4 regions of the Streptomyces sp. bgisy100 genome follow, and region 3 is predicted to be linked to each of the others. Evidence: riboswitches for the same ligand, from Rfam matches in the RefSeq annotation. Region 3 holds a riboswitch; each other region holds the start of a gene.
What was found. A riboswitch is a leader RNA that binds a small molecule or an ion and turns the genes downstream of it on or off. The one in region 3 is predicted to bind cyclic di-AMP.
Positions count from the first base shown of each region.

Region 1: linked by a shared signal. The riboswitch ahead of AC3EQ1_RS28880 (M23 family metallopeptidase) and the one ahead of AC3EQ1_RS15445 (C40 family peptidase) in region 3 are both predicted to bind cyclic di-AMP.
Region 2: linked by a shared signal. The riboswitch ahead of AC3EQ1_RS14415 (M23 family metallopeptidase) and the one ahead of AC3EQ1_RS15445 (C40 family peptidase) in region 3 are both predicted to bind cyclic di-AMP.
Region 4: linked by a shared signal. The riboswitch ahead of AC3EQ1_RS13435 (transglycosylase family protein) and the one ahead of AC3EQ1_RS15445 (C40 family peptidase) in region 3 are both predicted to bind cyclic di-AMP.

Region 1 covers NZ_JBYITE010000066.1:3,806-5,996, reverse strand. The annotation lists gene AC3EQ1_RS28885 (PP2C family protein-serine/threonine phosphatase) at 1-503, shown strand, start outside; cyclic di-AMP (ydaO/yuaA leader) riboswitch at 784-925, shown strand; gene AC3EQ1_RS28880 (M23 family metallopeptidase) at 937-2,001, shown strand; gene AC3EQ1_RS28875 (aldo/keto reductase) at 2,187-2,191, shown strand, end outside.
Region 2 covers NZ_JBYITE010000017.1:41,468-43,658, reverse strand. The annotation lists gene AC3EQ1_RS14420 (GntR family transcriptional regulator) at 1-33, opposite strand, end outside; gene AC3EQ1_RS14415 (M23 family metallopeptidase) at 242-1,036, opposite strand; cyclic di-AMP (ydaO/yuaA leader) riboswitch at 1,051-1,208, opposite strand; gene AC3EQ1_RS14410 (M16 family metallopeptidase) at 1,529-2,191, opposite strand, start outside.
Region 3 covers NZ_JBYITE010000019.1:45,281-47,471, reverse strand. The annotation lists gene AC3EQ1_RS15445 (C40 family peptidase) at 107-1,249, opposite strand; cyclic di-AMP (ydaO/yuaA leader) riboswitch at 1,258-1,435, opposite strand; gene pcrA (DNA helicase PcrA) at 1,717-2,191, shown strand, end outside.
Region 4 covers NZ_JBYITE010000015.1:94,252-96,442, forward strand. The annotation lists gene AC3EQ1_RS13430 (permease) at 1-125, opposite strand, end outside; cyclic di-AMP (ydaO/yuaA leader) riboswitch at 828-969, shown strand; gene AC3EQ1_RS13435 (transglycosylase family protein) at 975-2,191, shown strand, end outside.

The DNA of each region.
Region 1 (2,191 bases), on a different contig from region 3:
CGGAGGTGGGCGCCGCGCGCCCCTCCGCCACCGACGGGGCGCCGCCCGAGGGCACGCTGCGCGTCCTCAACCGCGGCCACCCGGCGCCGCTGCTGCTCTCCGCCGACGGCTCGGTGTGCGGGGTCGAGCCGGGGGTGGCCTCGCTGCCGCTCGGGATGGGGGATCTGGGGGCCTGGCCGGAGCAGGTCGACACCTTCGACTTCCCGCGCGGTTCGACCCTGCTGCTGTTCACCGACGGGGTGACCGAGGCCCGGGACGAGAAGGGGGTCTTCTACGACCCGGCGAAGCGGCTCGACGGCCGGCTGTTCCCCGGGCCCGACGCCCTCCTCGACGCGCTCGTCGAGGACGTGGCCCGGCACACCGGGGGCGAGCCGGCGGACGACATGGCGCTGCTGGCGGTCAGCCGGCCGGGGCGGCGGCAGCCGGAGCGCCGGAGGACCGTGGGGCTGACCCGTGGTCCGGACGAGGGCAGGGCCGCCGCCCCGGCACCCTACGGTCCGTGACCGGAATGCATCACTTCGCATAACAAGTGACGCACGATCAGCCGGAACGTGTTTCGCGGGCCCGCTCAACTCGCCCCTATTGGGCGGCACATGTCCGGATTGATCCTACTCCAATCTGTTAACGATCAACGAGAACCGCTTGGAATCCGGCCCCGGCCCTATTAACGTTCGATAACGCAGCGCGGTCGTCCCAGCCGTCACAAGAGACGGCACCGTGCGCCATCGCCGAATCCCGCACACACAGCACCACCCCGCAGGGCCTGCACCACCGGACACACCAGCTCCACCTGCACCACCTGCACCCAGGGAACCGGGGAACCAACACCTTGGGGTGAATCGGGCGTCTCTCCCAGAGGGGTCCGTAGGAGACCTTCCTGCTCCGAACCCGTCAGCTAACCCGGTAGGCGAGAAGGAAGGAAAGGAGTGCGCCCGCGTGGCGTCCAACAGGCCTGCCCCCGAATCCCCGTACACACCCCAGAGTTTCGATCCCGGATTCGGTGAGGAACCCCCGGCCGCGGCGGGTGAGTGGAATCCGACCGAGGAATCCGTCGCCCCGGTGCGCGGCCGGCACCGCGTCGTCAAGCAGCGCGGTGGCGGCATGGCCCGTAGCGGCGCCGTCCTCGGCGTGGGCGTCTTCGCCGCGGTCGGCGCGGGTGGCATGGCCAGCGCGCAGGAGAAGCCGCCGGTCTCCATCTCCATGCCGGACCTCTCCTCCGTCTCGGAGAAGCTTCCCGACGCCGCGTCCCTGCCCGGCATCGGCTCCCTGGTCGCGGACGACGCGGAGCAGGCCCCGGTCGCCGTCGCCTCCGCCGCCCCGCTGAGTGACGCCGGGCTCACCGCCGACGAGGCCGCCGACGGCACCGGCGCGGGCGAGGCGCTGCGCGCCCGCATCATGCGCCAGGCCGAGCAGCAGCAGAGCGCCGCCGAGAAGGCCGAGCGCGAGGCCGCGGAGAAGGCCGCCGAGAAGGCCGCCGCGGAGAGGGCCGCCGAGCAGGCCGAGCGGAAGAAGGCCGAGGCCGCCGCCGCGAAGAAGAAGGCGGCGGAGGAGGCGGCCCGGGAGGCCCGTGAGAAGGCCGAGGCCGAGCGGCTGGCGAAGCTCGCCAAGCAGTTCACCGTCCCGGTCTCCTCCTACACCCTCACCTCCAGCTTCGGCCAGGCCGGCGACCTCTGGTCCAACGACCACACCGGCCAGGACTTCGCGGCCCCCACCGGCACCCCCGCCAAGGCGGTCCACGGCGGCACCATCACCCAGGCCGGCTGGGCCGGGGCGTACGGCTACCGGATCGTGCTCACCCTCGACGACGGCACCGAGGTCTGGTACTGCCACCTCTCCTCGATGACGAAGACCTCCGGCAAGGTGACCACGGGCGAGACCATCGGCCGCGTCGGCGCCACCGGCAACGTCACCGGTCCCCACCTCCACCTCGAGGTCCGTCCCGACGGCGGCTCCCCGATCGACCCGGCCTCCTGGCTGCGGGACCGCGGCCTCTCCATCTGACGGCCGCTCCCGCCACCGGCGCCCGCCGCCGCAGCCTCCGACAGCCCTGGTGACGTCCCCCCGACACCAGGGCTGTCGGCCTGTCCGCGGCGCCCCGGCGCAACCGCCCGCGGTACGGCAGCAGCCTCCGCCGTACCGCAGCTGCCGACGGAATAGCCCCCGCCGCCCCCCAGTTGACGCCTGATATGGC
Region 2 (2,191 bases), on a different contig from region 3:
CTTACCGGCCGTCGGCAGCGCATTTCCGTTCACCGTCGCCCCCGCATGGCCCGACCTCCTGTGAAAGGTGAAGGGCGAAGCACAATTCGCTGCCGCCCCGTTCAGGAACTCTATGGCAATGCGGAGGCGTTTCCGACGCGTACGGCCGGACCGGCGCTGACTTTCGGACAGGCCGGACCGGCGTTGCCCCGCTGGAGGTGCGGGATCGGCGCTGCCTTGCGGCCGGCGGCGGTCGGGGACTTCAGAGGCTGAGGCCGTGCGACCGGAGGTAGGCGACCGGGTCCATGTCCGAGCCGTAGTCGGGCGAGGTACGGGCCTCGAAGTGCAGGTGCGGGCCAGTGGTGTTGCCGGTGTTGCCGGACAGGCCGATCTGCTTCCCCGGGGTGACCGTCTCGCCCACGGAGACGCCGATGGACGACAGGTGGCCGTACTGGGTGTACGTGCCGTCCTTCATCTTGATCACCACGTTGTTGCCGTAGGCGCCGCCCCAGCCGGCCTCGACGACCTCGCCCGCGCCGACGGCGTGGACGGAGGTGCCGACAGAGGCGTGGAAGTCGATGCCGGTGTGGCTGCCGGAGGACCAGGCGCCGCCGGATGCCTGGTATCCGGTGGAGACGCTGCTGCCCTCGACGGGGAGGACGAAGGTGTTCAGACGCTTGCGCTCGGCCTCGCGGGCGGCCCGCTCCTTGGCCTCGCGCGCCTTCTCGGCCTTGGCGGCGGCCTCGCGCCGGGCCTCGGCGGCCCGCTTCTTGGCCTCGGCCTCGGCCTTGGCCTTGGCGGCGGCCGCGTCGGCGGCCTCCTGCTGGGCCTTCGCCTGGGCGTCGATCGTGTCGGCGAGGGTGTCCCCGGCGACGATCGCCTGACGCAGCCCGGTCTCCTCGGGCGCCGGGGTCTCCCCGGGCGCGGCGAGCGCGGGCGAAGCGACCGAGGTGACGGCGCCGGCGGCGGTGAGCGTGGCTATGCCTGCGATGTTCGCGCCGGAGCGGGCCATGCGGCTCGGACGGCGGTGTTTCCCGGTGGCACGGGTGAACGCCATGGGGCGGCGTACTCCTTTCCTTCCTTCTCGCCTACCGGGTTAGCTGACGGGTTCGGAGCAGGAAGGTCTCCTACGGACCCCTCCGGAGAGGCGTCCGATTCACCCCAGGGACTGCGCACGGGTCCCCGGCTCCCCTGGCTCGCGCCGTACGGGGACTCGGCGATGACTGTCCGGTGCCGCGGGTGCGGCCGGTGTCCGACCGAACAGCCGCACCGACGCTAAACGGGACATCTTTCAATCGCCAAAGAAATGCCGATCTTTGTTGCGCACACCACAGGAGAACACTCACCCTCACCAACAAAACGGGCATACGACCGAACCCCGGTGCCGTACCCGGCACCGGGGTTCGCTGTCGTGTCACGGCCCGCCGGAACGGACCGACGCGGCGTCAGCCGCCCCGGGGGACAAGCCCTTTGGGGCGCCTGACGCCACAACGGGACCGGCGGACTCACGAGTTGGGGACGGGCCCGCCCCGCCGCCGGGCCGGGCGGCTCAGCCGCCGACCACCTTCACCTCGCCGATGCCGAGCGCCCGCACCGGCTCCTCGATCTGCGAGGCGTCGCCCACGAGCACGGTGACCAGCCGGTCCACCGGGAAGGCGCTGACGGCCGCCGCCGTCGCCTCCACGGTGCCGGTCTCGGCGAGCCGGGCGTAGAGCTGTGCCTGGTAGTCGTCCGGCAGGTGCTGCTCCACCTGGTCGGCGAGGGTGCCGGCGACGGCCGCTGCCGTCTCGTACTTCAGGGGCGCGACCCCGACGAGGTTCTGCACGGCGACGTCCCGCTCGGCGTCGGTCAGGCCCTCGGCGGCGAGAGTGCGCAGCACCTTCCAGGCGTCGTCCAGGGCGGGGCCGGTGGAGGCGGTGTCCACCGAGCCGCTGATGGCCAGCAGCGAGGCGCCGGTGCCGTCGGGACCGGAGCGCAGGACCTGGCCGAAGGACCGCACGCCGTAGGTGTAGCCCTTCTCCTCCCGCAGCACCCGGTCGAGCCGGGAGGTGAGGGTGCCGCCGAGGCAGTAGATCCCGAGCACCTGGGCCGACCACACCCGGTCGTGCCGGTCCGGGCCGATCCGGCCGATCAGCAGCTGGGTCTGGACGGCGCCGGGCCGGTCCACGATCACCACGCGGCCGGTGTCGTCGGCGGTCACCGGCGGTACCGG
Region 3 (2,191 bases):
CGGAAGCGACACCCGACCCCGAGGCGCCCCTTCACAGGCCACCCGCCCCCGAACGCAGTGCGCCCCACCGGCGGTCCGGTGGGGCGCACTCCGCGTCGTCGGCCGGTTACGAGGGGCGGACGCTGCCGTAGATCGGCATGTAGGTGATCGCCTCGGTGCGGACGTTGGCGCCCGGCTTCGGGGCGTGGACCATCTGGCCGTTGCCCGCGTAGATCCCGACATGGCTGATGTCGTCGTAGAAGAACACCAGGTCACCCGGCTTGAGGTCCTCGGTGGCGACCCGGGTGCCGACCTTCACCTGGTCCCAGGTGGTACGCGGCAGGGAGACCCCGGCGCTCTTCCACGCGGCCTGGGTGAGCCCCGAGCAGTCGAAGGAGTTCGGGCCGCTGGCGCCCCACACGTACGGCTTGCCTATCTGCGCCTTCGCGAAGGCCAGCGCCTGGGCGGCCTTGGCCGAGGCGGTGCCGGAGTCCGAGTCCTGGCCGGTGCCGGTGGAACCGCCCGTGGCGTCGTCCTGCTGGGCCTCCTCCCGGCGCTGCTTCTCGGCCTGCTCCCGGGCCAGCTCCTCCGCCTTGCGCTGGGCCTCGGCCTGCTTCCGGCGCTCGATCGCCGCCAGCCGGGCCTTCTCCTCGGCGGTCAGGTCCGACAGCAGATCGCGCGCCTCGGCGAGCTTGCGCTGCACGGTCCGCTTGCTGGCCCGCAGCCGGTCCTGCGAATCGGTGAGGGACTCCAGGCTCCGGGTGGCCCTGCCCCGCTGCTCGGACGCCTTCTCCTGCTCCTCCTGGAAGTCCGAGACGGCGCGCTGCTGGCGCTGGGTCATCCGGTCCATCAGGTGGTTCTGGTCGAAGTAGTCCTGCGGCTGCTCCGAGAGCATCAGGGTGGCGGTCGGGGCCATCCCGCCCTCGCGGTACTGGGCCGCGGCGAGGCCGCCGAGCTTGCGGCGGGACTCGTTCAGCCGCTCCGTCCGCTTCGCGACGTCGTCGACCAGCCGGTCGGTGCGCGACCGCTGGGCGTCGGTGCGCTCCTTGGCCTGGTTGTACTCCTGGGTGGACGACTCGGCCTGGCGGTACAGGTCGTCGACCTTCTTCTGGACCTCTTCGATGCTCTGCCGCGGCTCGTCCGGCGCGGCCTGGGCGCTCTGCGACAGCAGCGTCGCGGACGCCATCGCCGCGGTGGTGAGGCCGACGGCCGCGCGGCTGGAGCCGGGGGAGGCGAGAATACTGGTCCGCGGTTTGCGGTGCGACGCCAAGGCGCGCGTCTCCTTCCGTGGACCGCCTACCGGGTTAGCTGTCGGGTTCGGGCGGATCGGAAGGCTGCCCTACGGCCCGTGCACGGCGTTCGATCCGCGTGCGGAGGGCCGATTCACCCCATTGTTGCTTTGTGGGTCCCCGGCTCCGGGTGCCTGAGGCAGGGCCGGACTCGGCGGAGGCCGCCCGTGCCGACGCGGTCGTCGGCGGGTGGTGCGAGCCGCCTGAGCGAGCACGGTAGCCAATGTGTGGGGGTGCTGTGAAGGCTGGTGTTCGATATGCCCGAAACCTTTTCGTGACCTGAGGTGTGAGCTGGATCATGCCGACCCCCGGCCTGCTGCCGGCCGGGCCCCACGGCCTGCTCCTTGCCCGCCGGCGGACCGGCGGCGGCCGGAACGGGACGGTCGAGGCCGCACGGACGCGGGAACCGGTGTGGGCTGTCGGTCCGGCCGCCTAGACTCGGTGGGCGATGAGCAGCCTCTTTGACGACAGCTTCCTGGCGGACCTCGAGCACTCGGGCGAGGAGCCCCCGCCGCCGCCCGAGGAGTCCGCGCACCCGCGGGAGGAGGTCCCCCACGACCTCTTCGAGGGGCGCTTCGACCACCCCGTCCAGCGGGACGCGTACTACCGCGACGGCGCGCCGAGGCCTGCCATCGACCCGGCCGCGCTGCTCGAGGGGCTGAACGAGCAGCAGCGCGCCGCCGTCGTCCACACCGGATCGCCGCTGCTCATCGTCGCCGGCGCCGGCTCGGGCAAGACCCGGGTGCTGACCCACCGCATCGCCCACCTCCTGGGCGCGCGCCACGTCCACCCCGGCCAGATCCTCGCGATCACCTTCACCAACAAGGCCGCCGGGGAGATGAAGGAGCGCGTCGAGGAGCTCGTCGGCCCCCGGGCGAACGCCATGTGGGTGTCCACCTTCCACAGCGCCTGCGTCCGCATCC
Region 4 (2,191 bases), on a different contig from region 3:
ACGGCCGTGCCCAGCAGCAGGAACGGAAGGGCCTGGATCACGATGGCCACGCTGACCGTCCGCCAGGCCTGGACGCCCGGGTGGGCGAGCCGGCTCCCGCCGCCCAGGGCCAGCGCCGCCGCCACGGCAACCGCGACTGCGGCGACGGCGATCAGGGGAGTCGCGGAACGGTTGCGCCCCCGGAGCAGGGCGGTCGCGCCGGAGGCGCGCCGCACCGGCGGCGAGGTGTCGATCAGCTCTTCCGCTCTCTGCACACTGACTCCGCACGTCCGCGATCAAGGACCACACGATAACCGGGGGAGAGGCTGCCGCCGGGGTTGCCACTGCGGTGAGCGGGTCGGTGAATCATCCGTTTCGCCGGATATGCGCCGCTGGGGGAGTGGTTCGGGGTACGGATGATGGCCGGCGGGACGTATGCCGCGAACACTCATCAATACTGCCGACTGCCTGTAAAGCCGAATTGAGCCCCAAAAGCGGACATTTGGCTTCGTGGTGACCCATTTCACAAAGGTATTTCCGGGGTGTGATGTCGCACACGCGAAAAGCGTGAATCCGGGCAACTCGGTTACCGCCCGCCGAACGTGAGAGTCGTTCAGTAGTAATGCGAATAGCTCTCGGATCAAGATCCGGAGCTCAGTGTGACGCCGTCCCGAGTGGATCTACCGAAAGGCGATTCCGGGGAATACTCGCCACTTGTCGGAAAGAATTCGGTGCGCTTACTTTTACCGCTGCCTGCCCATGAAAGGGCGGGCCATACTCTGTCGGAGCGCCGAGTCCTGCCGCCGGTGGAGGGGAAACAACAAACGCACCACGGCAGGAGCGGGGGAACCAGGTAGGTGCCGGACCGCGCAACAGGCGAGGAACGGCTTGGGGTGAAGACGCGCCGCAGCGCACGACGCTGCTCAGGGCGTGGCCGGGCAACTCCAGCCCGAACCCGACAGCTCACCTCGCAGGCGTAGGAGAGGAATACCCCTATGTCTGCACGCGGACGTCACCGCCGGTACAGCCCCGGCCGTATTTCCCGAGCTTCTCTCATCGCCGCCGCCGGTAGTGCCGGAATCGCCCTTCCGCTCATCGGTGTCGGTTCGGCGCAGGCCGCCTCCGTCGACACCTGGGACAAGGTCGCGGAGTGCGAGAGCGGCGGCAACTGGAGCATCAACACCGGTAACGGCTTCTACGGCGGCCTGCAGTTCACCAACGACACCTGGCAGGCCTTCGGCGGCGGCGACTACGCCGCGCGCGCCGACCAGGCGACCAAGGACCAGCAGATCGCCATCGCCGAGAAGGTTCTCGACGGCCAGGGCCCCGGTGCCTGGCCGGTCTGCTCCGGCAAGGCCGGGCTGACCCAGGGCGGCGCCGCCCCGCAGATCAGCCCCGACGGCGGGAAGGCCGCCCCGGCCGAGTCCGCCCCGAAGCCCCAGGGCGAGCAGGGCAAGCCGGCCGAGCGCAAGGCCGGCACCGGGTCCGGGACCCGCTCGTACACCGTCGTCCGCGGCGACACCCTGTACAAGATCGCCACGACCCACGACGTCAAGGGCGGCTGGCACCGGGTCTACGAGAGCAACCGCGAGGTCGTCGGCGGCGACCCGGACCTGATCCTCCCGGGCCAGAAGCTCACCCTGGGCGGCAAGGAGCAGGGCGCCCCGAATCACGACGCCCCCAAGCGTGAGTCCGAGCGGCCGGCCCCCAAGCACGAGGCCCACCGGGCCGCCGAGCACAAGGCCGCGCCGAAGCCCGCCGCGAAGGCCGAGCCGAAGCAGCAGGCCGCCCCGGCCAAGGCCGCCGCGCAGAAGTCCGCCGACGGCTTCACCGCCCCGGTCGACGACCTCTCCGTGGGCACCCCGTACCACCAGTCCGGTTCCAGCTGGTCCAGCGGCTACCACACCGGCACCGACTTCCCCGTGCCCACCGGCACGAAGGTGAAGGCCATCGGTGCGGGCGAGGTCGTCTCCGCGGGCTGGGGCGGTTCCTACGGCAACCAGGTCGTCATCCGGCACGCCGACGGCAAGTACAGCCAGTACGCCCACCTGTCCTCGCTGTCCGTCTCGGCCGGCCAGTCGGTCACCGGCGGCCAGCAGATCGGCCTGTCCGGCTCGACCGGCAACTCCTCCGGCCCGCACCTCCACTTCGAGGTCCGCACCGGTCCGGACTACGGCTCGGACATCGACCCGGTCGCCTACCTGCGCGAGCA